Regions from separate parts of the Nocardioides sp. GCM10030259 genome, predicted to be linked through region 3. Evidence: riboswitches for the same ligand, from Rfam matches in the RefSeq annotation. Region 3 holds a riboswitch; each other region holds the start of a gene.

Region 1 (10,475 bases), on a different contig from region 3:
GGCCTCCGCCCGAGCCACACCCACGGCGTGGTCGGGCGCCAGCGCGTAGGCGCGGCCGGCGGCCCGCGCGGCGCCCGAGACCGCGAACGCCCCGCGCTGCACCTCGAACACCGAGACCACGATCCAGAGCATCGGCACCAGCAGCAGGATGCCCAGCCAGCTCAGCTCGACCAGCGCGCTGCCGCGCTCGTCGCGGCGATGCTTCACGGCGGCTGCTCCTCCACGGCGTGACCCGTCACCTCGAGCGCGATTCCGGGGCCGCCGATGCCGAGCGCGGGGACGACGGCACGCACCGTGACGACGACGCCGGGTGCTCCGTCGACCGTCGCGGACTGCGCCGACACGTCGCGGGCGAATCGTCCCGAGATCGCACCGTCGATCTGGTCGCGAGTCCGCGCAGCGCCGTCTGCCGGCCCGCGGTCGAGCGTCGCGGCGTACCGCGCCCCCTCGGACGCCGCCGACGCGAGCGTGTTGCGCACCAGCAGCACGAGCGCGACCTGCAGGATGCCCAGGAACACCGGCACGAGCACGACGAGCACCAGCACGAAGTCGACGACCGCCGAGCCCCGGTCGTCGCGTCCGTGCCGAAGCGGCACTACCGCACCTTGGCGAGTGCCGAGCTGACCATGTCCTGCAGGGCCGGGCCGGCGATCGCGGTGATGCCGACGACGAGCCCCGCCGTCATCACGGTGATCATCACCCAACCGGGCACGTCACCGCGCTCGTCGCGCTCGCGTGGGGACAGCCAGGCCGCGAGGGCGAGGACGAGATGGTTCATCGACTTCCTCCTTGTGGGACGTCACGGGGTGGTCAGGGAGAGCCCGACGACGCCGGGCCAGAACGCGAAGAGCACGGTCACCGGCAGCACCAGGAAGACGACGGGCACCATCATCAGCACCTCGCGCCGGGCGGCCGACTCGATCAGCTCGCGGCGCCCGGCCTCGCGCACGTCCGCGGCCTGGGCGTGCAGCACGTCGGCGAGCGGCGTGCCGCGCTCGACAGCCACCGCGACGCCCTGGGCGAAGCGGGACACGACGGGCAGCCCGCTGCTCGCGGCCAGCGCGTCGAACGCCGACGCGACCGGCTCGCCGGTGCGGATGGCGGCGAGCACCCGGGCGAGCTCGCGGGAGAGCTCGCCGCCGCTACGGCGTACGACGCGGTCGAGCGCCATCACGGGGCTCTCACCGGCCGCGACCGCCAGGGCCAGCAGCTCGGCGACGGTCGGGAACTCGGCGAGGATCTGCCGCTCGCGTCGTCGCACCTGCCCGGTGAGGTGGTTGTCGCGAGCCAGCACCCCGGTCACGAACGCGATCGCGCACACGATCGCCCACAGCAGCACGCTGCCCGGCTGCGAGAGAGTGCGGACCACGGCGACGGCCGCGGTGGTGGCGAAGGTCACCAGGCCCCAGACGACCTGCTCGATCCGGAACTCGTGGACGCTCTTGTCGATGCCGGCTCGCGCGAGCCGGCGCTCCACCGAGGCCGCACCGCCGAGCACCCGCTCGACGCCGTCGGCCGCCGACCGCAGCAAGGGCCCGAAGACGCCCACGGCCGCCGACGTGGGCGGCGGGCTGACCCGCGGAACGGCCCCGTCGAGGGTCGGGAGGTCGCGTACGTAGGGCAGCACCCGGAGGGCGAGCTGCGGCCGCCGGATCGCCCGGACCCGGGCCAGGACGAGCAGCAACCCGGCGGCCGAGGTGGCGCCGAGGAGCGCTCCCCACATCGCGGGCGTCATCCGAGGATCCGTCGCTCGACGGGCAGGCGCCCGATCCGCATCATCAGCCGGTAGGCGACCACGCACACTCCGGCGCCGACGACGAGGACGACCACGCCGACCGGCGAGGCGTAGCGACGGATCACGTCGTGCTGGAAGGACATCAGCAGCAGCACCAGCCAGGGCGACGCGACGGCGAGCCGGGCGCCGTTGACGGTCCACGCCTGTCGCGACTCCATCTCGGAGCGGGTGCGCAGGTCCTCACGCAGGTATGTCGACAGGTTGCGCAGCAGCCGGCCGAGCTCTCCACCGCCGACCTCGCGGGCGACCCGCAACCCCTCGACCACACGGTCACCGACGGGGTCGGCGAGCCGGTCCTTGAGCCGGTCCAGCGACTCCCCGAAGCGGCCGGTGACCTGGTAGTCCAGCGCGAACTGGTCGAACGCCGGCCGCAGCGGCGCCGGGCCGCGCACGGCAAGGCCGGCCAGGGCATCGGGCAGCGACATGCCGGCTCGCACGGCCGACGTCAGGTTGTCCACGGCCTCCGGCCAGACCTCCGCGAGCTCCCGCTGACGCCGGCGGGCCCGCCCGGACACGACCGCGACCGGCAGACAGCCGCCCATCGCGCCGAACGCGAGCGCGACCGGCGGCGTACCCGAGACGACCTGCATCAGCAGCGTCGTGACCACGGCGCACACCACGCAGAGCAGCACGAACCCGGTCACCGAGACCTGGCCGAGCCCCGCCCGCGCGAGCAGGTCCGTCGTACGTCGTGCCCGCGGCGCCCGGGACGATCGGCGCGGGAGGAAGAAGGCGCTCCAGACCAGCAGCAGGCCGATGCCCACGCCGAGCCCGACCAGCGCGCCCATCAGGACGCCTCGGCCAGGATCCGGTGCACGTCGATGCCGGCGCGCTCGAACCGCTCGAGGTGGGGCGGCAGCCCGCCCGTCCGGCACAGCTCCCCGCCGCGGCGGTCGAAGACCGGCTCGGTCTCGATGACGTCCTGCTCCACCCGCCCGGGCACGCCGACGATCTCGTTGACCCGTCGGATGCCGCGCTCGTCGACGCCGAGGTGGACGACCAGGTCGACGGAGGCGGCGACGGTCGGGACCACGAAGCGCGCCGAGATGTTCTCCCCCGCCAGCAGTGGCAGGGTGCACATCTTCACCAGGGCCTCGCGGGCGCTGTTGGCGTGGATCGTGCACATGCCGGGCAGCCCGGCGTTGAGGGCGAGCAGCAGGTCGAGGCACTCCTCGGCGCGGACCTCGCCGACGATGATGCGGCTCGGCCGCATCCGCAGGCTCTCCTTGACGAGGTCGCGCAGCTTGACCTCGCCGGTGCCCTCCAGCCCGGACTGCCGGGTCTGGAGCGCGACCCAGTCCGGGTGGGGGAAGCGGAGCTCGAAGACCTCCTCGGCCGAGACCACCCGGTCGCCGCCGGGGATCGCGGCAGCGAGGCAGTTGAGCATGGTCGTCTTCCCGGCCTGGGTCCCGCCGGCGATGAGGATGTTGAGCCCGGCGCGCACCGAGGCCTCGAGGAACGCCGCGGCCGCGGGCGTCAGGCTGCCCAGCTCGACCAGCTCGCCGAGCCGGCCGGCGCGGAGCACGAACTTCCTGATGTTGACCGCCGAGAATCCACGGCTGATCCCCTCGAGCACGACGTGGAGCCGGTGCCCCTCCGGCAGCATCGCGTCGACGAACGGGCTGCTGACGTCGATGCGTCGCCCGCTCGACTTCAGCATCCGCTCGACCAGCTCCTGCACCTGGGCGCTCGTCAGCACCAGGGTCGTCAGCTCGTGCCGGCCGTTGCGGGCGATGAACACGCGACTCGGGTCGTTGATCCACACCTCTTCGACGGTGGGGTCGTCGAGGAACTGCTGCAGCGGCCCGAAGCCCGAGACCCGGGCCACCAGCTCGCCCACCATCGCGCCGACGTCGGGCACCGGGGCGACGAGGCCGGTCAGGCTGCGCTCGTCGTGGTCGCGGACCACGTCCTCCGCGATCCGCCGCACCAGCGTCGGGTCGCGCTGCGGGTCGACGCCCTCGCGGCGCACCAGCTCGCGGACGTGCTGGTCGAGCTGCTCGACGAGCTCACCGTGCGCGCCGCGAACGCCGTCCTGAGTACGGCGCGGCGCCGGATGGGTCAGTGCCATGGGCTCCCCCGAGCTGGATCCTTGCCGCCAGTCTCTCCGCCGACAGGCTCCGCGAAACAGACCCGATCAGCGATCTGTGGACAACGACCGGGCAGGTGCCCTCAGTCGAGGACGCCGGGGGCTGCGCCCTCGTCGTCGACCCAGTCCTCGCCGGCGTCGAAGAGCTCGCGCTTGCGGCCCTTCTCGTCGTCCTTGGCGCTACCGCTCCGACCGCCGGTTCCGGCGCCGCCGGCGGCGCGGCCGCCTGCGCCTGCGCGGCCCGAGGAGCCCGATCGTCCGGTGGCGCCGGCGCCGCCGCGACCGGCCGCGCCTGCACCCGAGCGCCCGGTGGCACCGGCTGCGCCGCGGCCCGTCGCTCCGGCGGTGCCGGCGCGTCCGGTGGCGCCGGCGGCGCCCGCCGCGCCACGGCCGAGAGTTCCGGCTGCACCGGCGCGCGCCGTGCTGCCGATGCCGCGGACGGCGCTCGACGCCGTACCGCGTCCGGCCGTGGCCGAGCCACCCGGGAAGAGCCCGCCCTTGAGCGCACCGGTGAGCTTGGCGCCGATCACGCCGGCGGCCGCGCCGCCGCCGACGGCGCCCGCCGTGCCGGCACCGATGGTGCCGAAGCCGGAGAGGCCCTCGGAGCCGGCCGTCCCGCCGGTGCCCGTGACGGTGGCGTCGACGGGCGTGGGCGTGAACGCGAAGTCGGGGACCGATCCCGGCGTCCCTCCGGGCCCGTCGCCACCGGGGGTGCCGGCATGGCCGGGTCCGTCGGTCGGCTCCCAGGCCGGGTCGAGCCCGGGCTCCCAGACCGGGGTGCCGATGACCCCGTCCCCGGGCCTGCCCTTGCCGCCTCCGGGCGCGCCGACGGCGCTGCCGGTCATGCCCGAGGGCATGCTGCCGGCGCCGCCGGAGCCGGAGGTCGAGGGCGGCGGGGGCGGCGGCGGGTCGGGCTCGCCGTGGATCTTCTTCATCGTCTCGGTCGACTTCTCGAGCGACTTCTCGAAGGCGTCGGCCGCGGCGCGCGCCCTCTCCTCCTGGTCGGCGTACGCCTGGGCCGCTGCCTGCTCACGCCCCTTGCTCTGCGCCTCCCGCTGGAGGTCCTCCGGCGGCGGGTTCGGCCCCGACGCCCGGAACGGCGTGGGCTGGGAGATGTCCTTGGTGCCCTTCTCGGCATCCTTGGCCGCCTTGACCGCGGCCCCGGCGTCGATGAGCGCGCTGGAGCCCTCCGTCAGCACGTCGGCCTTGGCGTTCAGCGCCTTCGACGACGTCGCGAAGGCCTTCTGCACGGCGGGGCCGGTCTCGCCACCGACCGCCCAGCCGACGGTCGACCCGGCGCCCTCCAGGTAGGTGCCGATGTCGCGCAGCAGCGTGCTGCACTTGATCCACTCGGTGGCGGCACTGTTGACGTTCTCCTCGTCCGCGCCGCCGATGGCCTGGCGCAGCCGCTCGACCTGAGGTCCGACCACCATCAGTCCGTCCCCCCGTCGTTGTGCAGGTCGTGCGAGTTCAGGCTGGTGCCAGCGTCGAGCAGCTCGCGCCTGCGCGACGGCGTCAGGGCGGCGGCGGCCTCGAAGTCGCGCTCGCTGAGGTCCCGGACGAAGTCGTTGAGGTTGGTGGCATAGCCCTGGAGTCCGGCGGCCATCTGGTTCAGCGCGTCGACCACGTGCTGGTGCGCGACGTTGGTGTGGTGCCCCATCTGGGCACCATGCGTGGATCCTCCGAACACGCCGGCCCCTGTCTGCATGGGGCTGGCCTCTTTCATGCTGCTCGCATGGTTGTCGAGAATCTCCCGACACTGGTTCACCAGGGCCTCCGGCAGCCCCAGCACCGTCAGCACGTCAATCGGTCCCATTGCGTGTGTCGCCCTTCCCCCGAGTGGCGCTTCGCGCGCCTTCCGTTCCTCGCCGGTGGACTGCCCCGACCGGGCGGTGCTGAAACCTCCGACTCCGTCCACCGGTCGGTCAGGTTTCACAACGATCGGGCGCGGCTAGGGTGACACCGTCGAATCCGGCGACTCTCGGACCCAGGAGGCCCCGCGTGGCTCACCCGCTCCAGGCCCGCGCGGCCCTCGCCGCCACGATCGCGGCCCTGCTGCTGCCACTCGCGGCCTGCGGCGGCGACGAGCCCGGCGGCGCCGACGAACCGTCGGCATCGCCATCCGAGTCGGCCTCGGAGTCTCCCGCTCCGAGCGAGGAACCCTCGTCGACGGTCGCCCCCGCGTCCGGGCCGCTCCTCGAGCTCCCGAACGCGGAGCTCCACGTCCCCGAGGGCTGGACGAAGGACGAGGCGATGATCGACCTGCAGTCCGGCGCCACCGGTCCCGACAGCACCTCCTCGGCCACGCTCACGGCCATCGAGATGCCGGCGGCCGCTCCTGATCTCCCGCTCGCGGAGCTGACCAGGAACGCGCTGAAGTCGGCGCCGACCCCGAAGCCGAAGGTCCTGGACACCGTCCAGATCGGGGAGGTCGACTGGTACCACCTGAGCGGTGAGACCGGCGGCCAGCACGCGGAGTCCTTCGGCACGGTCAACGACGGCTACCAGACGACGATCAACTTCTTCTTCTTCCCGACCATTCCGGTCCGGGAGCGGGAGGAGGTCATCGCCACCAGCCTTGCCTCCTTCGCCTGGCGCTGACCGGGGTCAGCCCCGACCGCGGAGCGTCCCGGCGAACCACGAGTTGGACCACACCCGGTCGGTGCGCACCCGGGTGCCGGAGTACGGCGAGTGCAGCACCATCCGGTGCCCGCGGTACCAGCCCGCGAAGACGCCGACGTGGTAGACGCCACCGCCACCCGTGAAGAACATCAGGTCGCCGCGTCGCATCGCCGAGCGGGGGATGTGCCGGGTGAAGCCGGCCTGTGCGGCCGATGTGCGGGGGATGCCGCCGAAGCCGGCCCGGCGGAAGCTGTAGTACGTCAGGCCGGAGCAGTCGAAGCGGTTCGGGCCGGCGCCGCCGTAACCGTACGGATCGCCCTTCTGGGCCACCGCGGTGCGCATCGCGACCTCGACGCGGCTGGGCTTGCGCTTGGGCTTGTCCTGGCGCTCGCGCTTCACCTGGTCGGTCGTCGCCGAGTGTGCCTCGGAGATGGGTGCGGTGCTGAGCAGTCCGATCGCGAGGGCGCCGCTGACGATGACGCGGGCACCCGCGCGGGTACAGGAGCGCAGGACAGTAGGAAGTGCTGTGGACATGTGCGTGGTTCCTCCCCACGCCTGTGAGGTGAGCTGTCGGGTTCGGGCAGGAAGGTGCCCGGCCGCGCTGGCGCGGCTTCACCCCGAGCGGCCGTGTGGCCGCGAAGAACCTGTGGGTCCCCCACTCCTGCCCGTGTGTTCGATCGTCGGTCGCGGTCCGGCCGCGACCAAGGTGGACCGGTGCCACGGACGGGCAGGACTCGGCGTACCCGGGACCGGCTGTGCTGGTGCAATCGTCAACGACGCTACCCACCTGGTCGGGTGAACCAACCCTCCATCGCCGCAAACCGGACGCAGATCACATAGTCGCGCGCGTGTGATTCAGGAGAGGACCCGGCCCTCGTCGAGCCGCACGACCCGGTCCGCGACCTCCCAGATCCGCTGGTCGTGGGACGCGACGAGGACCGCGGATCCGACGCGGGCGGCGTCCGCGAGCACGCCGATCACCTGGCCGACGTGGTCGTCGTCCTGGTGCCCGGTGGGCTCGTCGAGGATCGCCAGGCGGGGCGCGAGGACGAGCGCCCGCGCGACCGCGACCCGCTGCTGCTCGCCGAGCGACGTCTCGGTGACCCCGCGGTGTGCGAACTCCCCGATGTCCAGCGCCTCGGCGAGACGCGCGAACGCCGCCCCCGGGTCGACCTTGGCGCGCAGCGCCGGCAGCGTGACGTTGTCGCGCACCGAGAGCCCCGCCAGCAGCCCGTGCTGCTGGGGCACGACCGCGATCCGCGACCAGTCGGCGACATCGGCGGTCGGGCTGCCCCCGAGGGTCGCCGTGCCGTGCTCGGGCCGCTCGATGCCGGCGGCGAGGTGGCACACGGTCGTCTTGCCCGACCCCGACGGCCCGGCCAGCGCGACCAGCTCCCCCGGCGCGACGACGAGCGAGACGCCGTGGAGCACCTCGACGCGGCCGGTGCCGGCGCCGTACCCGTGCCGGACGGCGGCCATCTCCAGGGCGCTCATTCGGACACCTCCGGTGGTCGCAGGCGTACGCCGTCGCCGTCGTCCTCGATGATCACGCGCCGCGAGGGGAAGAGGTCCAGCAGCGCGGGCGGCAGCTGGAGCCGGCCGGTCGCGTCGATCACGGCGGTGGTGTCGCGACGGGTCGTCTCGCTGGAGAGCACGCCGTGCCGGAGCCGGAGCAGCCGATCGGCGCGGTGCATGATCCGCTCGTCGTGGCTGCTGATCACGACCGCGGCGCCGGCCGCGGCGGCGACGAGCAACGCGTCGACGACGAGGTCGGCGTTGGCGTGGTCGAGCTCGGCCGTGGGCTCGTCGGCGACGATCAGGCTCGGCGTGCCGGCGAGGGCGACGGCCACGGCCAGCCGCTGCTGCTCGCCGCCGGAGAGCGCGGCCGGCAGGTGGTCGGCCCGGTGCTCGAGGCCGACGGCCGCCAGCGCGTCGTACGCACCGTCGGCGGCGCCGCGCCAGGCGCCGACCTGGCGCACCTGGTCGACCGCGCGCAGGTGCGGGAAGACGCCGAGCGACGACCGCTGCGGCACGAACCCGATCCTCGATCGCCGCAGCGCGCGGAGCTGGCGGGTCGACGCGACGACGACGTCGCTGCCGAGGACCGCGAGCCGGCCGGCGCTCGGCCGGTCGCGCGCGCCGAGGAGGGTCAGCAGGCTGCTCTTGCCCGAGCCGGACGGTCCTGCGACGACCGTGAGCGCGCCCGGGTGGACCTCGAGTCCGATCCCCCGCAGCGCATGGGTCTCCCCCGTCGCCGAGCGGAAGACCTTGACGAGGTCCTCGCAACTGGCGGCCACGGTCTCAGACGCCGGCACGGAGCACCTCCGCGGGGTGTCGGCGCCGGGCGCGCCAGGCGCCGAGCAGCCAGGCGACCAGGACGGTCGCGACGAGCACCCCGACCAGTACGGCGACGTCCGCGAGCCCGGGTCGCGGGCGGGTGAGCGGCGGGATGGTGGCGGTCGCGTCGATGATCGTGGGGAGCAGCACGAGCACGGTCGAGGCGAGGACGGCGGCGAGGACGGCCGTGGCGACGGCGTACCCGACCTCCCACGCGCGCGAGCGCGCGAGCTCCGAGGGGCGCCAGCCCATCCGCGCGAGCAGCACGTCGGAGACGCTGTCGCGGTCGGCGAGCCGCAGTGCCAGCACGAGCGCACCGGCGACGGCGAGCACGAGGACGACGACGCCGAGGGCGAGCACGTAGCCGGCGGCCCAGGTCGCGGCGACGAGGCCGCCCCCGATCTGCGCCTGGGTCTGGTTCGTGACCTCGCCGTCGGTCGCGACGCCGGCGTCGGCGAGGCCGCGGCGGAGCACCCGGGCGGGGTCCGCCGACCACACTTCGGAGCTGAAGACCCCGGCGTCGCCGCTGGACGCACCGCGGCGGCCGGGGTGCACCGTCGGGAACACCAGGCGGAAGAGCCGCTGGGTGTCGGCGACGACCGTCACGGCGCCGGTGTCGGTCTCCGATCCCGGGAACGCCGGGACGACCCCCACGACCTCGAACGGGATCTGGAACTCGCCGCTGAAGTCGAGCGTGCCGTGGTCCCCGGCGTCGAGGTCGGTGTCGCCGGACAGCAGCACCGGGAGGCCCTTGGCCTCGCGGTCGAGCCTCGGCAGCAGGTCGCGGCCCGCGTCGAGGTCGCCGGAGCCGCCCCAGTCGGCGACCGCGGCGAACGAGCCCGTGTCGACGGCCATCAGCGGGTTGTCGCCGAACGCGGGCGGCAGCGCCACCGTGCGCCGCCACACGATCGAGGTGCCCTCAGCGGGCGGGGTCGACAGCACCGCCGTACGACGCGGGCCCTTCATCCCGCCACCCCGGAAGTCCTCGGCGACCTGGATCGTCGTGGCCGCACCGGCCAGGGCCGCGGTCTTGTCCGCGACTCCCTCGTCGATCCCGCGGTGCACGGTGAGCGCATAGGCGAACAGCCCGAGGCCCACGGCGACGACGGCGGTGAGGGCGGTGACCTCGCGGACGACGGGGCCGGTACGGCGCGTGGCCAGCCAGCGCGGCCGGCCGGGATGGGTGCGGGCCGGCCGGCGCGAGCGCAGCCAGCCGACGGCGCGGGCGACCAGCACGGCGACCGACCCTGCGACCAGCACGGGGAGGGCCATCGTCAGCGGCGCCTCGGCCCGGTCGGTGACGTCGACGGTGAAGACCGCGACGGCGACGGCGACCGTGGCCGCGAGCAGCGCCGCCGTCCACGGCACGGCGCGACGGCCCCGGCCGAGGAGCGACAGCCGGGCCAGGCTGTCGGTGCCGACGGCGGACAGCGCCGCGGTCGCCACGACGAGCGCCAGCCCGATGCCCGCGGCCACCGCCGCGCGCACGAGGTCGCCGGTCGAGGTGACGAGGCCGGTGTCGGTGGGCGGACCGGCGGTCAGCACGCCGAGGCAGGCCAGCCCGAGCCCGGCCGGTACGGCGAGCAGCGCGACCGGCAGCATCTCCAGACCGGCCAGGGCGGCGAGCTGGCC
Region 2 (10,475 bases), on a different contig from region 3:
GCGTGGCTGCCGCGGCTCGCCCGGCTCGACCGGATCGGAGCGATCTCCCGGCAGCGCGAGAACACGACGTCGCAGACCACGCTACGGCTGACCGTGATGCTGCTGTTCGGACTTCTGGTGTTCGCCAGCGACTTCGGGCTCGACGTGGTGCTCGGCGCCTTCCTCGCCGGGGTGGTCCTGCGCCGCTGGGCCCCGGGTGACGTGGAGGCGCTGGAGGGCAAGCTCGACGCAGTCGGCTACGGGTTCTTCATCCCGGTGTTCTTCGTCTCCTCCGGGATGGGCCTGGACCTCGACTCGATCGCGGAGGCGCCGGCTCGGCTGGTGGTGTTCTTCCTCCTGCTGCTGGCGGTGCGTGGGCTCCCGTCGCTCGTCCTCTACCGCCGCGACCTCGCCGCGCGCGAGCGGGTGCAGATGACACTGCTGACCGCCACGTCGCTGCCGCTGCTGGTGGCGCTCTCGGAGGTGGGGCTGGCGAGCGGCGAGATGCTGCCCGAGAACGCCGCCGCCCTGGTCGGCGCGGGCGTCCTCTCCGTGATGGTCTTCCCCGGCCTCGCGGTCGCCCTCGACCGTCCTCGATCTGAGCACGACACGCGGGTCCCGTTCCCGCGCCGCGACGACGGCGAGACGACCCCGTCTGGACCGGCCTGATCGGCGCGTCATCCATTTGCGGTACGACGTCCGCGGGCGAGCCGGGACCGTCCCGGTCTTTCGGGATGCTGAACGGCAGGTGGATACTTCACGTTGTGGCCTCTCCCGGGCGACCGGAGGAGGCAACATGGGTACCCCCTTCTCGGGGACGAGGTCCCGACAACACTGGACAGACGAGAGCATGCGAACGATCCGAACCTTGAGGCTCCTGGCGACAGGGACGCTGGTCGCCGTGTGCCTCTCCGTCCCGGCGCACACTGCGGGCACGCTCGTTGCCGCTCCGGCCGAGGACGACACCACCGTCGACGCGCTGCCGGATCCGATCGTCTCTCCGATGCCCATCGTGCCGTCGCTCGACGGGCCGGTGGCCGCGGGCCGGATGGTCCGGCGGCCGGTGCTCGCTCGCTCCGCGGCGACCGACCCGGGAGTCGTGCCGAGCCTCGCGCTCTCGGCGTACCAGCGTGCCGCGGCCGTGATCGCCGAGGTCGACCCCGACTGCGGGCTCACCTGGACGCTGCTCGCCGCGATCGGGTCCATCGAGTCCGACCACGGACGCCACGGCGGCTCCGTGATGGGTGACGACGGCGTCTCCGACCCGCTCATCCTCGGACCCCTGCTGAACGGCGAGGGGGCGGTCGCCGCCGTCGCCGACACCGACGGGGGGCTGGTCGACGGCAACCAGCGCTGGGACCGCGCGGTCGGACCCATGCAGATCCTGCCGTCGACGTGGGCGACCATCGGCGTGGACGCCGACGGCGACGGCCTTCGCTCCGCCGACGACATCGACGACGCGGCCCTGGGCGCGGCGGTCTACCTCTGCGGCGCCCCCGGCGACCTCACCTCACCGCGAGGGATGCGCGTGGCGCTGCTGCGCTACAACCCGTCGACGTCGTACGCCAACGCGGTGGTCGATCTCGCGCGCGAGCTCGAGAACGGGTCCGGCCTGCTGCCGGGCCTCGACACCGTGGCGCTCGCGTCGCCGGTGCTCCCGGTGGCCGACCTCCTCCCCACCGGTCCCGAGCACGAGGGCCGCGACGGACCGAAGACCCAGCACGAGGCCGACGACCCGACCGAGGGCCAGACGGACGGCACGAAGGACGGCCCGAAGGGCACGGGAGGCCGGGGCGACCAGGCCGACGAGCCCGACGAGGCGGACAGGCCGGCCAAGCCCGACATGGACAGCAAGGGCGGGAACGACGGCGGCAAGGACGATCCGCGTCCGCCGTCGACGCCGGCGAAGTCGCCGGCGAAGTCGCCGGCCCCGGCGCCGCAGCCCGCACCGGACCCGGCTCCCGCCCCGACGCCGTCCCCGACTCCGACGCCCACCCCCGAGCCCGAGCCGGAGCCCGAGCCGGAGCCGGAGCCCGAGCCGGAGCCGACGACCCAGGTGCTCACCGGGGCGCTCACCAACCGCGGCACGGAGACAGAGCCGTCCTGGTACGTCGGTGAGGTCCGGGTGGATGTCGGCGATGCCGAGATGCTGGCGACCCAGGCGCTCGCGGACTTCGACGGCGACGGGACGACCGAGACCAACGCGATCGAGCTCGCCGGGCTCGTGGACACCGCGGTGACGTTCACCGCGTCGGTGCCCCCCGAGGGTCAGCTGCCGGTGGTGCTCCGGATCGGGGAGCTCGCCTACCGGAGCGAGTGACGGCGCTCAGAGCACCGTCTGCGTTCCGACCAGGGCGGTGATCGCCGAGGTCAGCGCTGTGCTGCCGGCGATGAACGCGCCCGTCCCCAGGACGCCGACCGCACGACGCGTGCGCGTGGCCCCGGGAGGGAACACCGCCGTGCGCAGGCGGGCCAGGCCGCTGCCGAGAGCGTGGAGGACCCGTCGTGCCCACGCGTACTCGAGTGCCAGCAGCGCGAAGCCGAGTGCGATCACCACGAGCCCGGGGCCGGGGAGCACCAGCATCGTGGTGCCCGCGAGGACGATGAGCGGACCGCCGACGGTGACCAGCACCTTGACGGCCACGGCGCGCACCGGACCGGCCTCGGACCACTGCTCAACGCGGGTCAACAGGGCGTGGGCTCGCGGTGAGAGTGAGTGCGCCATGATCCGAGGGTCCCAGCCCGGCCTGAGAGCGACCTGAGTCGCCGCCGGTTTGGATCCCTGCTCGCCCCGACCTACCGTCGTGGGGGTCCCGGCACTCCGGGACCGTCCGTCGTCACGCCGAGCCCTGTCCGGCGGCGGTCTGAACCGACAGCACCAGGACAGGGACGGGGGACCCACGTCTCCGGGTCGTCCGACGACCCTTGGGGTGCAGCCGCCACGGCGGCCGGGCACGACTCCGCCCGAACCCGACAGCTAACTCCGCAGGCGTCGAGGAGATCACCATGCGCATGCGCACTCTTGCGTCCGCGGCTGCCCTCACGGCGGCCACGCTGGCTCCGGTCGTCGCCGTCCAGGCGCCGGGCGAGGCCGCCACGAAGCGCACCTGGGAGCGGTTGGCCCAGTGCGAGTCCGGTGGCCGTTGGCACATCGCCACCGGCAACGGCTACTTCGGTGGCCTGCAGATCAGCCCGAGCACCTGGCGGGGGTACGGCGGACGCCACTTCGCCCGACTGCCGCACGGCGCCACCAAGGGCGAGCAGATCGCGATCGCCGAGCGGATCAAGCGCGGCCAGGGCTGGGGTGCCTGGCCGGCCTGCTCCTCGCGGATCGGCCTTCGCTGAGCCCGTCGTAGCTGTAACGGGGTGTTAGGGCGACTGCCGACCCGGTATGACGGGTCCGCAGCTGCCACAACACCCCGTTACAGCTGGTGGGCGACCCCGGACAGGCGTGGACGGGTCAGCCGCGCAGGCGGCCCATCCACTCCTCGACGTCGGCCGACGTGCGGGGGAGTGCGGCCGACAGGTTCGTCGAGCCGTCGGCCGTGACGAGGATGTCGTCCTCGATGCGGATGCCGATGCCGCGCAGCTCCTCGGGGACGAGCAGGTCGTCCTCCTGGAAGTACAGGCCCGGCTCGACGGTGAGCACCATGCCCTCGGCGAGCGTGCCCTCGGCGTACGCCTCCGGCGCCGCCTGACCGCAGTCGTGCACGTCCATGCCGAGCATGTGGCTGGTGCCGTGGAGGGTCCAGCGGGCGTAGACGCGGCTCTCCGGGTCGAGCGCCTCCTCGACGGAGACCGGCAGCAGCTTCAGGTCGGCCAGGCCGTGCGCGAGCACCTCCATCGCGGCGTTGTGGGCGGCCCGGAAGGGAACGTCCGGCCGCACCGCTTCGATGCCGGCCTGCTGCGCGGCGTACACGAGGTCGTAGAGGTCGCGCTGCAGGTCGGTGAAGCGGCCGTCGACCGGCAGCGTGCGGGTGACGTCGGCGGTGTAGAGCGAGCGGTTCTCGACACCCATGTCGAGGAGGACGAGCTCACCGGGCGTGATCGGGCCGGTGTTGTCGATCCAGTGCAGCGTGGTCGCGTGCTTGCCGCCGCCGACGATCGAGTCGTAGCCGATGTCGTTGCCCATCGCCCGGGCGCGACGGAAGAACGTGCCCTCGATCCAGCGCTCCCCGAACTCGAGGACCCGGTCCCACTCGCGGACGGAGTCCTCGAAGCCGAGCGTGGTGACGTCGCAGGCCTCCTGGAGCTGCGCGACCTCCCAGTCGTCCTTGACCAGGCGCAGCTCGGAGGCGACGCGCGCGAAGTCGGCGTCGCGGGTCTCGTCGGCCGCGACCATCCGGTCGACGTGGTGGGAGATCCCCCGCAGCACCCGGGTCTTGCCGGTGCCCTGCAGCGCATGGTCGAGCTCGTCGATGTGCCGGACCTCGACGCCGAGCGAGTCGGACATCTCCTTCAGCGACGGCCGGCGGCCGACCCACAGCTCGCCGTACTGCCGGTCGCGGAAGAACTCGTCGGTCTCGCGTGAGGAGCGCGGCCGCGCGTAGAGGACGGCCTCGGCGTCGGCGATGACCAGCACGGCGTCGCTGGTCTGGTTGCCGGAGAAGTAGGTGTGGGCGGTGTCGGGCCGGAACCGGTAGTCGGTGTCGTTGGCGCGCACCTTGAACGTGCCGGCCGGCAGGACAAGCCGCTCGCCCGGGAACGCCTCGGCCAGCCGCTGCCGGCGCTGGGCCGCGGGGCCGGCGACGTCCGCGCGGGGGAGGTCGAGCTCGCGGTCGCCCCAGCCCTCGCGCATGAATGCGGCGTACGCCGCCGGGACGGACGGGTCGTGGGACTCCGTGCTGGGCTCGGTGGTGTGGTCGCTCACGCCGCCACTGTACGCCGAGGGGACCGTCGCTCCACGTCCGCGCGATCGGCTCCGAGGGAGCGCCACCGATAGGCTGCCGCCATGTCCGGACCCCGCCGTGCCAACGCCGCCTCGTCGGTCGCGTTCACGGTGGTCGTCACGCTGCTGGTGGTCGTCGGCGCGCTGGTGATCCTGGCGATCCTGGCGCTGTCGGGGGCGCCGCGGAGCGTCGTCCTGGCCACCCTGCTCGCGGCCGTGCCGGTCGGCCCGATCGTCGCCTGCTACCTGTGGCTCGACCGCTACGAGCCCGAGCCGCGCTCACTGCTCGCGGCGGGCCTGCTGTGGGGCGGGTTCGTCGCCACGGCCGCCGCGATCGTGTTGCAGGGCATCGGTGGCGTGATGGCCGGCTTCACCGAGGGGCAGACCCTGGAGGTCGTCGCGCCGGTGACCGAGGAGGCGTCGAAGGGTCTCTTCCTCATCCTCCTGCTGTGGTGGCGCCGGGCCGAGCTCGACGGCGTCCTCGACGGCATCGTCTACGCCGGCATGGTCGGCGTCGGCTTCGCGTTCACCGAGAACATCCTCTACCTGGCCGCGGCGTACAACGGCACCGACGGACTGGGCCCCGGCGGCATCGAGGCGGTCACGACGACGTTCGTGCTGCGCTGCGTGATCAGCCCTTTCGCGCACCCGCTCTTCACGACGTTCATCGGCATCGGCGTCGGGCTCGCGGTCAGCTCTCGCGGCGCCGGGCGCGTGGCATGGCCGCTCGCCGGGTACGCCTGCGCCGTGGTCGCCCATGCAGTCTGGAACACCTCGACCGCCTACGGCCTCGGGAACTTCGCGCTCGCGTACGTCGTGCTGATGGCCCCGGCCCTGATCTCCGTGATCTGCCTGGCGGTGTGGTCGCGGCGCTCGGAGCAGCGGATGCTCGCGTCGGCGCTCTCCGACGCAGCCGCCCGCGGGCTGGTGCCCGCGACGGACATCGGCTGGGTCGTGAACCTCGAGGCGCGCCGTCGCAGCCGGGCCTTCGCCCGTGAGCGGGGCGGTCGCGCGGGCGAGCGTGCGATGCGCGACTACCAGCAAGCAGCCATCGAGCTCGGGTTCCTCCACTACCGTTACCTGCGAGGCACTCCGCCGCCCGACTATGCGGCGCGCGGTCAGCAGTTCCTCGAGAGGATCGACGCGCTCCGGCCGTCGATCGCCTTCCCCGGACAGGTGGTACCCACGAAATGAAGGCGTCCGCCGATGGTGACTCCCGCATGCTCACCGCGCTCGTGCGTCTGCACGACGCGCTCCAGGCTGCGCCGCTGCCTCTCGACGTACCCGGCGTGGCGCAGCTCAGGGACACCCGCCAGCAGCTGATCGACCAGCTCGAGGACTACGTGCTGCCCCGGCAGATGACCGTCGAGGCGCCGCTGCTGGCGGTGGTCGGCGGCTCCACCGGCGCCGGCAAGTCGACGCTCGTCAACTCGCTCGTCGGTCGGCGCGTCACCAACCCGGGCCTGCTGCGCCCGACGACGCGGTCCGCGGTGCTGGTGCACCACCCCGACGACGCGCAGTGGTTCGGCCAGGACCGGCTGCTGCCCGACCTGGTCCGCGTCCACGAGCACTCCGACGACCGGCACGCCCTGCAGCTGGTCCCCGCCGACACCATGCCTCCGGGTCTCGCGATCCTGGACGCGCCCGACGTCGACTCGGTCGAGGAGGCCAACCGCGTCCTCGCGCGACAGCTGCTCGCCGCGGCCGACCTGTGGCTGTTCGTCACGTCCGCGGCGCGCTACTCCGACCAGGTCCCGTGGGAGCACCTCAAGCAGGCCGCCGAGCGGTCGACCGCCGTGGCGATCGTCCTCGACCGGACGCCGGCCGACGCCGTACGCACCGTCGCCGCCCACCTGGCCCGGATGCTCGCCAGCCGCGGGCTCAAGGACTCCCCGCTCTTCACCGTCCCGGAGTCGACGGTCTCGCCCGAGGGGCTCCTCGACGCGTCGGCCGTCGCCGACGTGCGGGCCTGGCTGGACTCGCTCGCCGAGAACACCGACGCCCGGTCCGCGGTCGTCCGGCAGACCCTCGACGGCACCGTCCGCTCCCACGCCCGGCAGGCCCACGTGATCGCCGACGCGGTCACCCAGCAGGTCGCCGCCGAGGCCGCGTTGCGCGAGGCCGCGACCGCGGCGTACGACGAGGCCACGAAGCGCGCCGTCGCCGCCGCGACCGACGGCTCGCTGCTGCGCGGCGAGGCGGCCGCTCGGTGGCGCGAGTTCGCCGGCACCGGTGAGCTGCTGCGGTCGCTCGAGGGCCGCGTCGGCCTGATCCGCGACCGGCTCGTCAGCGCGGTCAGGGGCACGGGCCAGCAGGCCGACCGGGTCGCGGTGGCGATGGAGTCGGCCGTGGAGCTGATGGCGCTCGACCACGCCGAGCAGGCAGCCGCGGCCGCCACGGCCGCGTGGGAGGAGCAGGGCACCGCCGGCTCGCTGCTCGCCACCGACGACCTCGGGCGGGCCTCGCGCGGCCTGCGCCGCAACGTCGAGGGCGAGGTCCGGGACTGGCAGCAGCACCTGACCGACCTGGTGAAGGCCGACGACGCCGACCGGCGTACCGCTCGCTACCTGGCGTACGGCGCCCGCGGGCTGGCCGTCACACTCGCGGTCACCGTGCTCGCCGACAGCGCGCCCGAGGGTTCCCGCGGCGACGCCGAGCTCGGCCGCACCCTGCTGGACGCCGTCTTCGGCGCCGAGGCGTCGGCCCAGCTGGTGCAACGCGGACGCGCCGACCTGGAGCGTCGCGTCACGTCGCTCTTCGACTCCGAGCGCCGCCGTCACCTGGGCCTGCTCGACGGCCTCGGCATCGACGGCGACGCCGCCCGGCAGGTGCGGGACGCGGCCCGACGCGTCGACGACCGCCGGTTCGAGCAGAGCCGCCGCGACGAGGCGCCGCTCACCCAGGAGAAGTAGGAAAGGCCCGATTCCGGGTACAGAGCCCCCCAGGCCCTAGGCTTGGGCCTGCACGACAACACCGGCGACGCCCTGCTGCGGGCAGGTCGAGGGAGAAGATGACGTCCTTGCTCGAGGGGACCGGCCGACTGGTCACCCGCGGTACCGACATCGGTTCCCGCATCGACGGCCTCGACGACGCGGCGCGTGCCGCCCGGGGCCGCATCGACGACGCGATCGTCGACGACTGCGTCGACGTGGTCGAGCGTGCCGCCGGCCGGCTCCGGCTGTCGGCGGCACACACGGTCGTCGGCATCGCCGGCGCGACGGGGTCGGGCAAGTCCTCGACGTTCAACGCGCTGACCGGCCTCGAGCTGTCCGCGGTCGGCGTACGCCGCCCGACGACGTCGTGGGCCAGCGCCTGCGTCTGGGGGCGTGAGGGCGCCGACGAGCTGCTCGACTGGCTCGGCATCCCGCCGCGCCACCAGACCACCCGCGACTCCATGCTCGACAACGGACGGCGCGACCAGCAGGCCGAGCTCGACGGCGTCGTGCTGCTCGACCTGCCCGACCACGACTCCACCGAGGTCTCCCACCACCTCGAGGTCGACCGGCTGATCTCCCTCGCCGACCTGCTCGTGTGGGTCGTCGACCCGCAGAAGTACGCCGACGCCGCGCTCCACGACCGCTACCTCAAGCCGGCGGTCGAGCAGCAGGACATCATGCTCGTGGTCCTCAACCACATCGACACGGTGCCCCAGGAGCGCCGGCAGTCGATGCTCGACGACATCCGACGGCTGCTCGACGACGACGGGCTGGAGCGGGTGCCGGTGCTGCCGGTCAGCGCCCGGCTCGGCACCGGCATCCCCGAGCTGCGTGCGGAGATCGCCCGCCGGTCCGCGGAGAAGAAGGCGACCCGCGGCCGCCTCGACGCCGACCTCCGCTCGGTCGCCGGCCGGCTCGCCGAGGCCAACGGCGACGCCCCGACCCGGGTCGTCGAGCCCGCGCGCGTGGCGGCGCTCGACGATGCCTTCGCGGAGGCGGCCGGCGTGCCCGTCGTGGTCGACGCCGTCGACCGCTCGATGCGCCAGCGCGGCAACCGCGCCACCGGATGGCCGATCCTCGGCTGGATCTCCGGCATGAAGGCCGACCCTCTCAAGCGCCTCGACCTCGACCTCGGCGCGGAGGGGAGCCAGCTCAGCGGCCGCTCCCGCACCGCGCTGCCCGAGGCGACCCAGGTCCAGCGGGCGCGCGTCGACGACGAGGTCCGCACGTTCGCGGACGACCTGACCTCCGGGATGACCCGGCCGTGGGTCGATGCCGTACGCCGGGCCGCCGGCTCGCGCCTCGGCGACCTCGGCGACCGGCTCGACCAGGCCCTGGCCGGCACCGACCTCGGGGTCGCCAGGCTGCCCGGCTGGATGCACCTGGTGCGCGTCCTGCAGTGGCTGCTGCTCCTCGCCGCGCTGGCCGGCCTCGGCTGGACCGGCGCGCTGGCCGGCATGGGCCAGCTCGACGACGCCGACACCCCTCAGGTGGCCGGGGTGCCCGTCGCGCTCCTGCTGCTGGGCGGCGGCATCGTCCTCGGCATCCTGCTGGGCATCTTCGCGCGGATCTCGGTCGCCCGGGCCGCCGGCAACCGGGCGCGCCTGGCCGACGAGCGAATGCGCGACGCCGTCAACGGGGTCACCCACGAGCTGGTCGTCGAGCCGGTCGAGGCGGAGCTCGCGGCGTACGCCGCCGTGCGGGGCGGCGTCGACCGCGCGCTCGCCTGACCGAGGCTGATCCGCCGCCCGCACCTGTAACGGGGTGTTGTGGCATCTCCTCACCCGTCATACCGGGGCGGTAGACGCCCTGACACCCCGTTACAGCCGGCTCGAGCTCCGGCAGTCCGCCCGCAGGAGGGCCCGCTCTCCGTCCACAGGACGCCTCCCGACGTCGTTGTCCCCAGGCTCGTCCGGCTGGTGCCGCCGATGTCGGCGCCGGCCCGTTGTCTCGAACCGTCCACCCGGATCGAGACAAGGAGACCCACATGTCCGACAGCACCATCACCATCCGCGGCTGGCTCGGCGGCGACGTCACGACGCGCGAGGCCGCCGGCGTACCCGTCGCGAGCTTCCGGCTGGCGTGCACGCCGCGGAAGTTCAACCGACGCACCGAGACGTGGTCCGACGGCCAGACGCAGTGGTACACCGTGAACGTCTGGCGCGGCCTCGCCGAGAACTGCGCCTCGTCCCTGCGTCGCGGCGACCCGGTCATCGTGCACGGCCGCCTCGAGACCCGCACCTACGTCAACAGCGACCGCGTCGAGGTGCTCGCGTTCGAGATCGACGCCGTCCACGTCGGCCACGACCTCAGCCGGGGCACCAGCCAGTTCACGCGCGCGCAGCGCAGCGACCCCGCAGCCGCGGCCTCGAGCTCGGCCCCGACCTCCGAGGAGGTGACGCCGGAGCAGGCCGCCTGACCCCGACCCGGCGCAGCGCGTCCGGGCGCGACCCCCGATCAGGGCCCGACGCGCCCGGCGCACTAGGGTCGGGACCATGGCGGAATATGTCTTCACCCTGCGCAACGTGCGCAAGGCCCACGGTGACAAGGTCGTGCTCGACAACGTCACCCTCTCGTTCCTGCACGGCGCCAAGATCGGTGTCGTCGGACCGAACGGGACGGGCAAGTCCTCGCTGCTCAAGATCATGGCGCAGCTCGACCACCCCAACAAC
Region 3 (10,475 bases):
CGCCGTCGTCGTCGACCACGCCACCGGCGATCTTGGTGCCGCCGACGTCGATCCCGCAGGCCAGGCTCATCGGTCTTCCCCCTCGGGATCGGTGTGGTCGTCGGGCCAGTCCCCGGCATCCTCGTCGAGGTCGATGTGCTCCACACCGCCCGCCCCACCACTGGTGTGGGCGCTGCGCCCGGCGGCACCGACCAGCCCGGCGATCGCCTGGAGGGCCGAGGTCGCGGCCGTCGCCAGCTGGTCCTTCACCTCCGGGCTCAGCTCGCGTACGGCGTGCACCGTGCGGCAGATCGGGCAGTAGGTGCACTCGGGCGCACCCGGCGCCAGGTGCTCGTCCAGGTCGTGCGTCGCATCCTTCGCCCAGCCCGACAGCGCGCCGAGGAGCTTCGCAGCCTCCTCCGCAACCGTGCCGACGTCCGGCCCATCCGGCTCGTTCCGGTCCCCGCTCACGTCACCTCCCAGCCTCGTTCACGGGGTCCTCGACGAACCGCACCTGCAGTTCCCCCTGCTCCACCCGGGCACCCGCGACGCGGTGGCGCGCCAGCCCGGATGGGAGCGTGAGCAGCCGACGATACGATCCCACGGTCAGCACGAGGTCGTCGCCATTGCGCGCCAGATGGACATCGGTGCGCGAGACCAGCGGCAGCGACAGGCGCAGCACGGCGCCGCCCTCGCGGCGCGTCACCCGGAGCGGGCCCTCGCCCTTCGCCGGCGCCAGCGGGTCGGCGTCGCCGTACACCTCGGCCGCGAGCGCCGCCAGCGCCTCCACCCCGACCGGCTCTCGGTGCCGGTACGCCGAGCGCCACACCGGCAGCCCCGCGAACGACTCCGCGACGCGCTCCAGCACCTCGTCCTGCGCGAGCACCCAGCCGGCCCGCCAGTCGTCGGCGCCGTCGGCCGGGAACACCCGGTTGGCGACCACCCCGTCGACGCGGTAGCCGAAGAGCGAGAGCGTCGTGAAGGATCGGCGCGCCTCGGCGAGCACGACGTTCTCGGGCGTGAGCACGATCCGCACGCTCGCGTCGGGGCCGCTGAGCAGGGCACGGACCTCCTCCAGCTCCGCGTGCAGCCGCTCGAGCGCGTCGAACACGGTGTCGCCGGGCATCGGTACGCCAGCTGCGCGCGTCAGCAGCGGACGCAGCGCCTTGACGACCCGCCGCTCGACGGGCAGCACGCGGTGCATGTACCACCCCAGCGCCTCCGGGAGCGCGAGCAGCCGCAGCGTCTCCGCGGTCGGCGCGCAGTCGACGACGATCACGTCCCAGCCGCCGGAGAGCGCCTGGAGCCGGAGCTCGAGGAGCGCGAGCACCTCCTCGGCGCCGGGGATGACCGTCAGCTCCTCCGCGGCGACCGGGTCGACCTCGGCGGCGTCGAGCACGGACAGCAGGTAGCGCTGGATGTCGGCCCACGACTGCTCGAAGCGCAGCTGGGCGTCGACCTGCTGGACGTAGAGCCCGGTCGCGACCTCGGTGGGCTCGGCGCCGATCGTGCCCGGTGCGCAGCCGTAGGCGTCGGCGAGCGAGTGCGCCGCGTCGGTCGACAGCACGAGCGTCCGCTTGCCCTCGGCAGCGGCCAGCGCCGCCGTACCGGCAGCGATCGTCGACTTGCCGACGCCTCCCTTGCCGGTGAACAGGAGGACTCTCAGAGCGACTCCACGCGCTTCTTGAGGCCCTTCAGCGCCGTGTCGATGAGGATCTTCTCGCCCTTGCGCTTCAGCATGCCGATGAGCGGGATCGAGACGTCGAGCGCCAGGCGGTAGGTCACCTCGGTGCTGCCGTCGCCCCGGTCGGTCAGCGTGTAGGCGCCGTCGAGCGCGCGCAGCATCTTGCCCTCGACGAGCGTCCACGTGACCTCGTCGTAGCCGTCCCACTCGTAGGCGAGCGTGTACTCGTCCTTGATCGGGCTGACGTCCAGCGCGAAGAAGACCTGCTCGGCCCAGCCCTCCGGCCCCTCCTTGACGACGTCGGCGGTGGTGACGCCCTTGGCCCACTCGGGGTACGCCGCGAAGTCGCCGATCACGTTCATGATGTCCGCGGGCGCGGCGTCGATGACGATCGACGAGGTGGTCTGCTCGGCCATCGGGCCCCCTTGCTCCACGGCTTGCTCCACGGCTGGTCTCGACCGAGTGTCTCGACCGGGGCTGCGAGCGTACCGGATCGGCGACCCCCGCGACCCGGCGCGGTAACCTCAGCCGGTGCGCGAGTTCTCCACCCCGATGAGCATCGAGGTCCCGGCCACCGGCAACCTCACCGACGACGTCGTGACCAACGCGCGCGAGGCCGCGTCGATGGTCATGTTCAGCCGCCGATCCGGCGGCCCCGAGAGCCCCTGGGTCGACGTGACCGCCGCCGAGTTCCTCGCCGAGGTCTCCGCGGTGGCCAAGGGACTCATCGCCGCCGGCGTCGAGGTCGGCGACCGCGTCGCGCTGATCTCGAAGACGCGCTACGAGTGGACGCTCGTCGACTACGCGATCTGGTTCGCGGGGGCCGTGACGGTGCCGATCTACGAGACGTCCTCGGCGGAGCAGGTCCGCTGGATCCTCTCCGACTCCGGCGCCCGCGCCGTCGTCGCGGAGACGCCCGACCACCTCGCCCGGGTCGCCGAGTCCCGCGCCGAGCTCGACCAGCTCAACCACGTCTGGTCCCTGACCGACAACGCCGTCGACACCCTGAGCCGGCTCGGCGGCGACATCTCGGACGAGGAGCTCGAGAAGCGGCGCACGGCGGCCACGCCCCTCGACCTGGCGACGCTGATCTACACCTCGGGCACCACCGGCCGCCCCAAGGGCTGCATGCTCACCCACGGCAACTTCATGTTCGAGCTCGGCGTCGCCGTCGACGAGCTCGAGAAGCTCTTCCACGAGGACGACGGGTCCACGCTGCTCTTCCTGCCGCTGGCGCACGTGTTCGCGCGGATCATCCAGATCGGCTGCGTGAAGTCGCGCACCCGGATGGGCCACACCGCCGACATCAAGCAGCTGCTGCCCGACCTGGCGGAGTTCCGCCCGACGTTCATCCTGGCCGTCCCGCGCGTCTTCGAGAAGGTCTTCAACACCGCCTCCCAGCGCGCCACCGCCGACGGCCGCGGCCGGATCTTCGACGCCGCCGCCGAGACCGCGATCGCCTACTCCCGCGGCATCGAGCGCGGCAAGATCCCGTTCCCCGTACGCGCCAAGCACGCCGTCTTCGACCGGCTCGTCTACGGCAAGCTGCGCACGGCCCTCGGCGGCAAGTGCCTGTACGCCGTGTCCGGCGGTGCGCCGCTCGGCGAGCGGCTCGGCCACTTCTACCGCGGCATCGGCCTCGTGGTCCTCGAGGGCTACGGCCTCACCGAGACCACCGCCGCGCTCACCGCCAACCTCCCCGACGCCACCAAGATCGGCACCGTCGGCCGGCCGCTGCCCGGCACCGCCGTGCGCGTCGCCGACGACGGCGAGCTGCTCTTCCGCGGCGGCCAGGTGATGGCCGGCTACTGGCAGAACGACGCGGCGACCGCGGAGGTGCTCGAATCCGACGGCTGGTTCCACACCGGCGACCTCGGCGAGGTCGACGACGAGGGCTTCGTGCGGATCACCGGGCGCAAGAAGGAGATCCTCGTGACCGCGGGCGGCAAGAACGTCGCGCCCGCCGTGCTCGAGGACCGCCTGCGCAGCCACCTGCTCGTCGACCAGTGCATGGTCGTGGGTGACGGCCAGCCGTTCATCGCCGCGCTGGTCACCCTCGACCGCGAGGCGGTCCCGCTGTGGGCCGAGCAGCGCGGCAAGAGCAGCAACGTCGCCGACCTCGTCGACGACTCCGACCTGCGCGCCGAGATCGAGGCCGCCGTCGAGGAGGCCAACAAGGCCGTCTCCAAGGCCGAGGCGATCCGCAAGTTCACGATCCTCGCGGACGAGTGGACCGAGGAGGGCGGGCAGCTCACGCCGAGCCTCAAGCTCAAGCGCAACGTGGTGATGCGCGAGTTCAAGGACGACGTGGCCGCCCTCTACATCGGCTGACTCAGCCCGGATCCAACTGCCTGGCGATCGCGATCCGGGTCAGCCCGGTCGGGTGCGAGCCGAACCAGAACTGCGAGACCCGCGGCGGCGTCGGGTCCGCCAGCGAGCGCAGCGCGAGCTGGCGCTGCACCGCCTCGAACGCCTGCGGGTCACCGGTCGCCTCGATCGCGTCGACGTCGGCGCGGGTCTCGAACTGGCGGCTGATCGTGTTCTGCACGGGCGACGCGAGCAGCGTGGCGATCGCGAACAGCGCGAGCACCAGCGGCACGACGGCCGGATCGCGCATCGTCGGCCGGCCGCGCCCCGCCAGGGCACCGACGACGAGCGCCAGCAGGCCGACGCCGGTCACCGCCCCGGCGGCGCCGAGCAGCGACCCCACGAGCACGTCGTCGTGCCGGGCATGGGCGAGCTCGTGTGCGACCACCGAGAGCACCTCCCGCTGCGGCACGTCCGCGACGAGGTTGTCGTAGAGCACGACCCGCCTGGTGCCCCCGAAGCCCGACACGTAGGCGTTGAGCGTCGTCGTACGCCGTGACGCGTCGGCCACGAGCACGTCGTCGACGGGCACGCCCTCCTGGTCGGCGAGCGCCAGGATGTCGGTGCGCAGGGGGCCGTCGTCGAGCGACTGGAAGTCGTTGAACAGCGGCTCGACCAGCACCGGGTAGACGAACGACCCCAGCAGCACCAGGACTCCGAGCAGTCCGCCGGCGACCGCCGGCCAGGTGCGCGGCCAGCGCCGGGCGCAGCCGACGAGCACCAGCAGCAGGAGTGAGATCGCGACGACCTGCACGGCCTGCGAGCGCACCACGTCGGCGGCGAACCCGCTCCACGCCTGGTTGCTCAACCCGTTGTCGAGCGCCCGCTGCCGCAGCGCGATCGAGAACGGCAGGGTGCACACCCGGCCGATGACCACGACCAGGACGACGGCGAGCACCACGCGGACCCACCACCAGCCGGGCAGCCGCCCGACGAGCCGCTGCCCCCACCGGCTGAAGCCGAGCACGCAGGCGACGACGAGCGAGACGGCGAGGGAGGCCCAGCTCAGCACGCGCGACCACCGGGCGTAGTCCTCACCGCGCGCGATCTCGTCGGGAGTGAAGACCGACAGCGCCGACGCCGGCCCCGGCGTTCCGCCGGGCACGGGCTGCCACGGCACCAGGAGCGCGGCCAGGAGCAGGAAGGCGACGCCGCCGACCACGGCGACGACCACGGCCACCCGGCGGTCAGGAGCGCTCATGCGGCGAGGTCCGTCAGGTAGTCGCGCCACTCCCCGGTGAGTCCCGCGACGGTGAGGCCGGTCGTGGAGGTGAGCGCCGCGTCGACGTCCCGGCCGCGGTCGACGGCCCTGTAGAACGCGACGAGCGCGTCCTCCCCCGCGGTCTCGGCGACCAGCCGGCACGCCAGCCAGGCGCTTTCGTACGTCGCGCCGAGCCGGGGCGTTCGCGCCCCGAACGCCGCGGCGTCGGGCAGCGCGCGCGGCGGGCCGGACCGGCGTACTGACTCGATGATCTGCGCCGCCGAGCGCTCGATCGGCAGGCGGACGTCGCGCAGGGCGACGTAGTCGGCGAACCCCTCGAGCAGCCAGAGCGGCGACTGGCTGTCCCACGCGCCGGTCGCCACGTGGGTGGCCTCGTGCGTCATGACGACCTGCGCGCCGGTGGGGCGGAGCCCGCCGAAGATGTCGGGGTTGACGAAGACGTGCACGGCCGACTGCGGAGCGGCCGAGCCGTCGGCGGCGGTCGTCACCGCGGCGATCTGGTCGTAGTCGCCGTCCGTCGCGAGGAGCGCCTCCTCGAGCGCCGGGGCCGACTCCGGGACCTCGACCACCAGACCGCGGCGCCAGTCCGGCAGCACGCGGCGCACGGCCGGCGCGGAGGCCTCGGCGCGCGCCGCGTAGCGGTCGGCCTCCCCCGCGCCCTCGGCGACGAGCACGAGAGTCGAGGGCGTACGCCGTACGTCGACCGGGCCGGAGAGCCAGACCGGCGAGACCCGACGTACGCCGCCGAAGCCGGCCAGCGCGACCCGGTCGTCGTCGGCGACCAGGTGGGCGGTGACCTCGGCCCGTGCGGAGACCGTGTCGAACCCGCGGAACCGCCAGGTCACGTCGACCGCGGCCGTCCATGCGCCGTCCGAGGTCGGCGCGCCGTCGTCGTCGACGTAGCGCGCCGTGAAGTCGGTGACCCGCAGCGCCTCGGCGTTCGCCACCAGGTTGCCGAGCACGTCCGCGGCGCCGCTGTCCCCCGCGGGCGCGAGATCACGCGCGGCGTCGGCGTCGCGATCGCGCACGGCCTGCTCGAAGGCCGCCAGGGTCGTGGCCGCGTCGGTCGGATCGACGTCCGGCCGGGCGGACTGCGGCGTCGGCGCGACGTAGGTGTCGTCGCGGGTGGCCGCCCAGCCGACGAGGGCGGCGCCGACCAGCAGACACAGCGCAAGGCCGGCCACCCACCAGCGTGGGCGACCGGCCTGGCGTGGCTGATCGGGGGTGGTGCTCACCCGGGCATTCTGCCGTCAGGTGCCAAGAGCTGGATCAGCCGGGACGCACCGCGCCGGTGTACGGCATCGAGTTCACCGCGGAGACGACGACGCCGGTGCCGGGGTTGGCGGCGTGCACGATCATCCCGTTGCCGATGTACATGCCGACGTGGCTGATCGGGCTGTAGTAGAAGACCAGGTCGCCCGGCTGGAGGTCGCTCATCGAGATGTGCGGGCCGGAACCGTACTGCGCGCTCGACGAGTGCGGCAGCCCGACGCCCGCCTGCCCCCACGCCATCATCGTGAGGCCGGAGCAGTCGAAGGCGGACGGGCCGGCAGCGCCGTAGACGTAGGAGTCGCCGACCTGGGACATCGCGTAGGCGATCGCGGCGGCGGCGCGGCCGGAGGCAGGCACGTCGGACGGGACGCGCGAGACACCGCGGGAGAGGATGTCCTCGCGCTCCTCCTCCTCGAGCTCGTCGAGGAGGCTCTGGGCCTCCGCGAGCTTCTTGTCGACGGTCTCCTTCTCGGCGGCCAGCTTCTTCTCGATCTCGGCCACCTGGGCGGCGCGTCGCTCGGTCGCCTCCTGGCGGATGCCGAGCGCCTCCGCCTCCGTGGCGTACTTGTCGAACAGCTGCGTCTGGAGGTCGTTGAACGCCGACATCGTCGAGAGCTGGGCGAGGAAGGACTGCGGGTCGTCGGAGACGACGACCTGGCCGACCGTCGAGAGGCTCTCGCCCTCGTACTGACGCACGATCGAGTCCTGCACCTGGGCGCGGACGTCCTCGAACGCGTCGTCCTGGCGGTCCTGGTCGGCGCGCAGCGACGTGAGGTCGCGCTCGAGGTCCTTCAGCTCCAGGTGCGCGTCGTGGTAGCGCTCCTGGGCCTGCTCGGCCTCGTGGTAGAGCGTGTCGACGCGCTTCTGCACGTCATCGATGTCCGGCTCGGCCTGAGCGGGGGTCGAGGGCATGAATCCGACACAGGCGATCATGGCGCAACCCGACAGGACGGTGACGAGTCGCTTCCGGCTCTTCTGCACGAGCGGGCGGTCTCCTTTGGCACGTCGTACGCCTACCGGGTGAGCTGACGGATTCGGGCACGACATTTGCCCTACACCGGTCCGGTCCCGGCACGAGTGCCGTCGCCCTCCCGGTGATTCACCCCTGGTGACGGGCGGACCCGGCACCGATGGTTCCCCGGCTCCGGGTCCCCGACGGATCGAGAGCCCGGACTCAGCGCGGTGGCCGCCCAGATCCGACTGATCCACGTCCGGCCACCTGAGCGACTGAGGTTAACCATCAACCCCCTCGTCGCCAAACCCTTGATCGGCACAGGCTGGGTATTTTTGACGCGTTTCTGCCCCGAGGGCACCAATCCGGCCCCGAGAACGCCTCAGCTGTCACAGGGATCACACCAGTCACAGGGTCCGGCGTTTCGGGTCACGCCGACTCCACGTGCGGCGTGTCGACGGCCCGGACCAGTCGCAGGGGTGGCACCAGCCCGCCCTCCGCGAGCAGGTCGAGTGCCTCTCGCTCGTCGTCGTCGAACGTCAGCTCGGGTGGCGGGCCGAGCAGGACGGTGACCACGCAGTCGTGGCAGTGCAGCCCGCGGACCTCGCAGGTGTCGCAGTCGATTCTCGTGCTCATGCAGACGACGGTGACAGGGACCACCGACAGTGGGTCGTCAGCGGCTCATGAGCGCGATCAGCGCGTCCGGGTCGACGACCCGGGCCCCGTCGCGGGCGACGTCCTCGGCGACCGCCCGGTCGGCGGTGACGACCACCACGACTCGCCCCGCGGGCTCGACGGCGACCAGGTCGCGGACGACGTCGTCCGCGATCACGCCGCGCGGGCTGTAGAGCACCCGGACGCCGCGCGGTGCGACGACCGGCGGGCGGTGGTCGGTCTCGGCGGCGTCGAAGACCAGCGTGGTGTCGGCGCCGGTTCGTGCCACGAGCGCGGCCAGTCCGCCGGCGAGCCGGTTGCGCTGCGCCTCGAGCGACGAGCTCGGCCAGGCCCGCTTGCTGACGTTGTAGCCGTCGACGACGAGCCGCGACCGGGGCATCGCGAGCAGCTGCTCGAGGAGGGCCGGGTTGCCCGCGTCGAGCGCGCCGGCAGCGCTCGTCGTACGCGACCCGGACGCCGCGACCTCGGCCTCCACGCGGTCGGCCGGCGCGCCCTCGACGGTGGGCAGCGCGAGCTCGCGCCGCAGCCCCGAGGCGGCGTCGATGACCGTGTCGAGCAGCAGCTTCGCCCGCAGCGTGACCTCGTCGCGGTCGGACCGCGCGACCCGACGCGCCTGGGTCTCCTCGGCTTCGCGGCGCTCGACCTCGGCGCGGAGCCGGCGGTTCTCCTTCTCCAGGTTCGTGACGCGGTCCTCGACCTGGCCACGCAGGGTGGTGAGCTCCTCGGTCGCCCGCTCGGCCTGGGCGCGGGCCTCCCGCTCGGCCGCGCGGGCCTCACCGACCTTGCGCCGCAACGAGGTGTGCTCGGCCTTGTGCTCGTCGGCGCGGGCCCGCTGCGCCTCGCGCAGCTCGCGGACGGCCTGCTCGGCCTCGGCCAGGCGGGAGCGCAGCCGGGTGAGCTCGCGCTCGCGATCGTCGCCGGCGCCCTCCGCGACCCGCTCGACGCGGCCGGCGAGCAGCTCGTCCCACCCGTCCGGGCGGACCAGCCACAGGCGGGCAGCCACCGACGCGTCGTCCCCGTCGTCGGGCTCCGGCCGGGCGGCCACCTGCACGCCGACCCGCTCGCGCAGCTCGTCGTCGTCGAGCGCCGCGACGATCGCGCTCGCCCCGAGGCGGGCGCGGCGGGCCGGGGCGAACGACGCGACCCGTCGTACGGCGGCCGGCAGCGACGGCACGTCCGGCAGCACCTCCGCCGTCTGCGCGACGACGCGGGTGCGGACCGGCTCGGGAAGCCCGGCCAGGGCCAGGGGCTCGGGGGTGGACACGACGACTCCGTCAGCTCGTCTCGAGTGGTGTCTCGAGGGGTGCAGCGTCGTGCCGGTCGACGACCTCGATGGCGTCGGAGCGCCCGCACCAGCGGCAGGTGACCTGCTCGACCGACTCGGCGAGCAGCCGAGTCTCCTCGACCCGGTGGTCGCCGGCGAGGTCGAAGTGCCAGAACTCGGTGGTGCGGCGGGTGCTGGTCACGTCGAAGCGGGTCAGGTTGCCGCAGGCGCCGCAGCGCCACCGCTGCCCGGCGTCGGGGATCGTCACGGACATCGCACACCTCCTGCCCCACGAGATCAGCGTGGTGCCCCACCCTACGGTGGGTGCCCCGCGCGCCGCCGCCGGATTGTCGGTGGCCGCATCTAGCGTCGCGGACATGACCACCAGGCAGGCCGCCTCCGGCAGCCGGAGCGATGCGACGGGCTGGGAGGCCCAGCGCAGCTTCGACGAGCTCGGCCGCCCGCTGCGTGACATCACGTTCTGCGTGGTCGACCTCGAGACCACCGGCGGGTCCGCCGAGGGCGGCTCGATGATCACCGAGATCGGCGCGGTGAAGGTGCGCGGCGGCGAGCTCCTCGGCGAGTTCCAGACCCTGGTCAACCCCCGCGCCGAGATCCCGGCGTTCATCGCGGTCCTCACCGGCATCACCAACGGCATGGTCGCCGACGCCCCGTCGATCGAGTCGGCGCTCCCGGCGTTCCTCGAGTTCGCGGCCGGCTGCGTGCTCGTCGCCCACAACGCGCCCTTCGACGTCGGCTTCCTGCGCTACTTCGCCGAGCAGCAGGGCCGGCCGTGGCCGACCTTCGAGGTCCTCGACACGGCGCGCCTGGCCCGCCGGGTGATCACCCGCGACGACGCGCCCAACTGCAAGCTGTCCTCGCTCGCGAAGGTGTTCGGCTCCACGACGACGCCCAACCACCGGGCGCTCCAGGACGCCCGGGCCACCGTCGACGTGCTGCACGGCCTCATGGAGCGCCTCGGCGGGCTCGGCGTGCACACGCTCGAGGAGCTCCAGACGTTCTCGTCGCGGGTCACCACCGCGCAGCGCCGCAAGCGCCA

Evidence for each region. Region 3 has a riboswitch for cyclic di-AMP ahead of ACFQQI_RS11050 (NlpC/P60 family protein). Riboswitches for the same ligand answer to the same signal wherever they lie in the genome.
Region 1: another riboswitch for cyclic di-AMP. It lies ahead of ACFQQI_RS01995 (C40 family peptidase); the one in region 3 lies ahead of ACFQQI_RS11050 (NlpC/P60 family protein).
Region 2: another riboswitch for cyclic di-AMP. It lies ahead of ACFQQI_RS06720 (transglycosylase family protein); the one in region 3 lies ahead of ACFQQI_RS11050 (NlpC/P60 family protein).

What each region holds. Positions count from the first base shown of each region.
Region 1 covers NZ_JBHTDF010000002.1:346,555-357,029, reverse strand. Annotated here, with positions in the region: gene ACFQQI_RS02040 (hypothetical protein) at 1-207, opposite strand, end outside; gene ACFQQI_RS02035 (TadE/TadG family type IV pilus assembly protein) at 204-596, opposite strand; gene ACFQQI_RS02030 (hypothetical protein) at 596-778, opposite strand; gene ACFQQI_RS02025 (type II secretion system F family protein) at 800-1,735, opposite strand; gene ACFQQI_RS02020 (type II secretion system F family protein) at 1,732-2,583, opposite strand; gene ACFQQI_RS02015 (CpaF family protein) at 2,583-3,866, opposite strand; gene ACFQQI_RS02010 (hypothetical protein) at 3,968-5,317, opposite strand; gene ACFQQI_RS02005 (hypothetical protein) at 5,317-5,685, opposite strand; gene ACFQQI_RS02000 (hypothetical protein) at 5,886-6,485, shown strand; gene ACFQQI_RS01995 (C40 family peptidase) at 6,492-7,040, opposite strand; cyclic di-AMP (ydaO/yuaA leader) riboswitch at 7,047-7,199, opposite strand; gene ACFQQI_RS01990 (ABC transporter ATP-binding protein) at 7,362-8,000, opposite strand; gene ACFQQI_RS01985 (ABC transporter ATP-binding protein) at 7,997-8,821, opposite strand; gene ACFQQI_RS01980 (hypothetical protein) at 8,808-10,475, opposite strand, start outside.
Region 2 covers NZ_JBHTDF010000005.1:447,787-458,261, reverse strand. Annotated here, with positions in the region: gene ACFQQI_RS06735 (cation:proton antiporter) at 1-648, shown strand, start outside; gene ACFQQI_RS06730 (lytic transglycosylase domain-containing protein) at 848-2,299, shown strand; gene ACFQQI_RS06725 (PGPGW domain-containing protein) at 2,306-2,704, opposite strand; cyclic di-AMP (ydaO/yuaA leader) riboswitch at 2,840-2,986, shown strand; gene ACFQQI_RS06720 (transglycosylase family protein) at 2,986-3,324, shown strand; gene ACFQQI_RS06715 (aminopeptidase P family protein) at 3,440-4,849, opposite strand; gene ACFQQI_RS06710 (PrsW family intramembrane metalloprotease) at 4,931-6,061, shown strand; gene ACFQQI_RS06705 (dynamin family protein) at 6,088-7,779, shown strand; gene ACFQQI_RS06700 (GTPase) at 7,878-9,533, shown strand; gene ssb (single-stranded DNA-binding protein) at 9,791-10,222, shown strand; gene ettA (energy-dependent translational throttle protein EttA) at 10,299-10,475, shown strand, end outside.
Region 3 covers NZ_JBHTDF010000009.1:10,252-20,726, forward strand. Annotated here, with positions in the region: gene ACFQQI_RS11015 (ROK family glucokinase) at 1-70, opposite strand, end outside; gene ACFQQI_RS11020 (hypothetical protein) at 67-450, opposite strand; gene ACFQQI_RS11025 (ArsA family ATPase) at 452-1,645, opposite strand; gene ACFQQI_RS11030 (SRPBCC family protein) at 1,642-2,079, opposite strand; gene ACFQQI_RS11035 (AMP-dependent synthetase/ligase) at 2,195-3,994, shown strand; gene ACFQQI_RS11040 (M48 family metallopeptidase) at 3,996-5,231, opposite strand; gene ACFQQI_RS11045 (hypothetical protein) at 5,228-6,487, opposite strand; gene ACFQQI_RS11050 (NlpC/P60 family protein) at 6,522-7,436, opposite strand; cyclic di-AMP (ydaO/yuaA leader) riboswitch at 7,519-7,714, opposite strand; gene ACFQQI_RS11055 (hypothetical protein) at 7,906-8,112, opposite strand; gene ACFQQI_RS11060 (NYN domain-containing protein) at 8,150-9,415, opposite strand; gene ACFQQI_RS11065 (hypothetical protein) at 9,426-9,689, opposite strand; gene ACFQQI_RS11070 (DEDD exonuclease domain-containing protein) at 9,793-10,475, shown strand, end outside.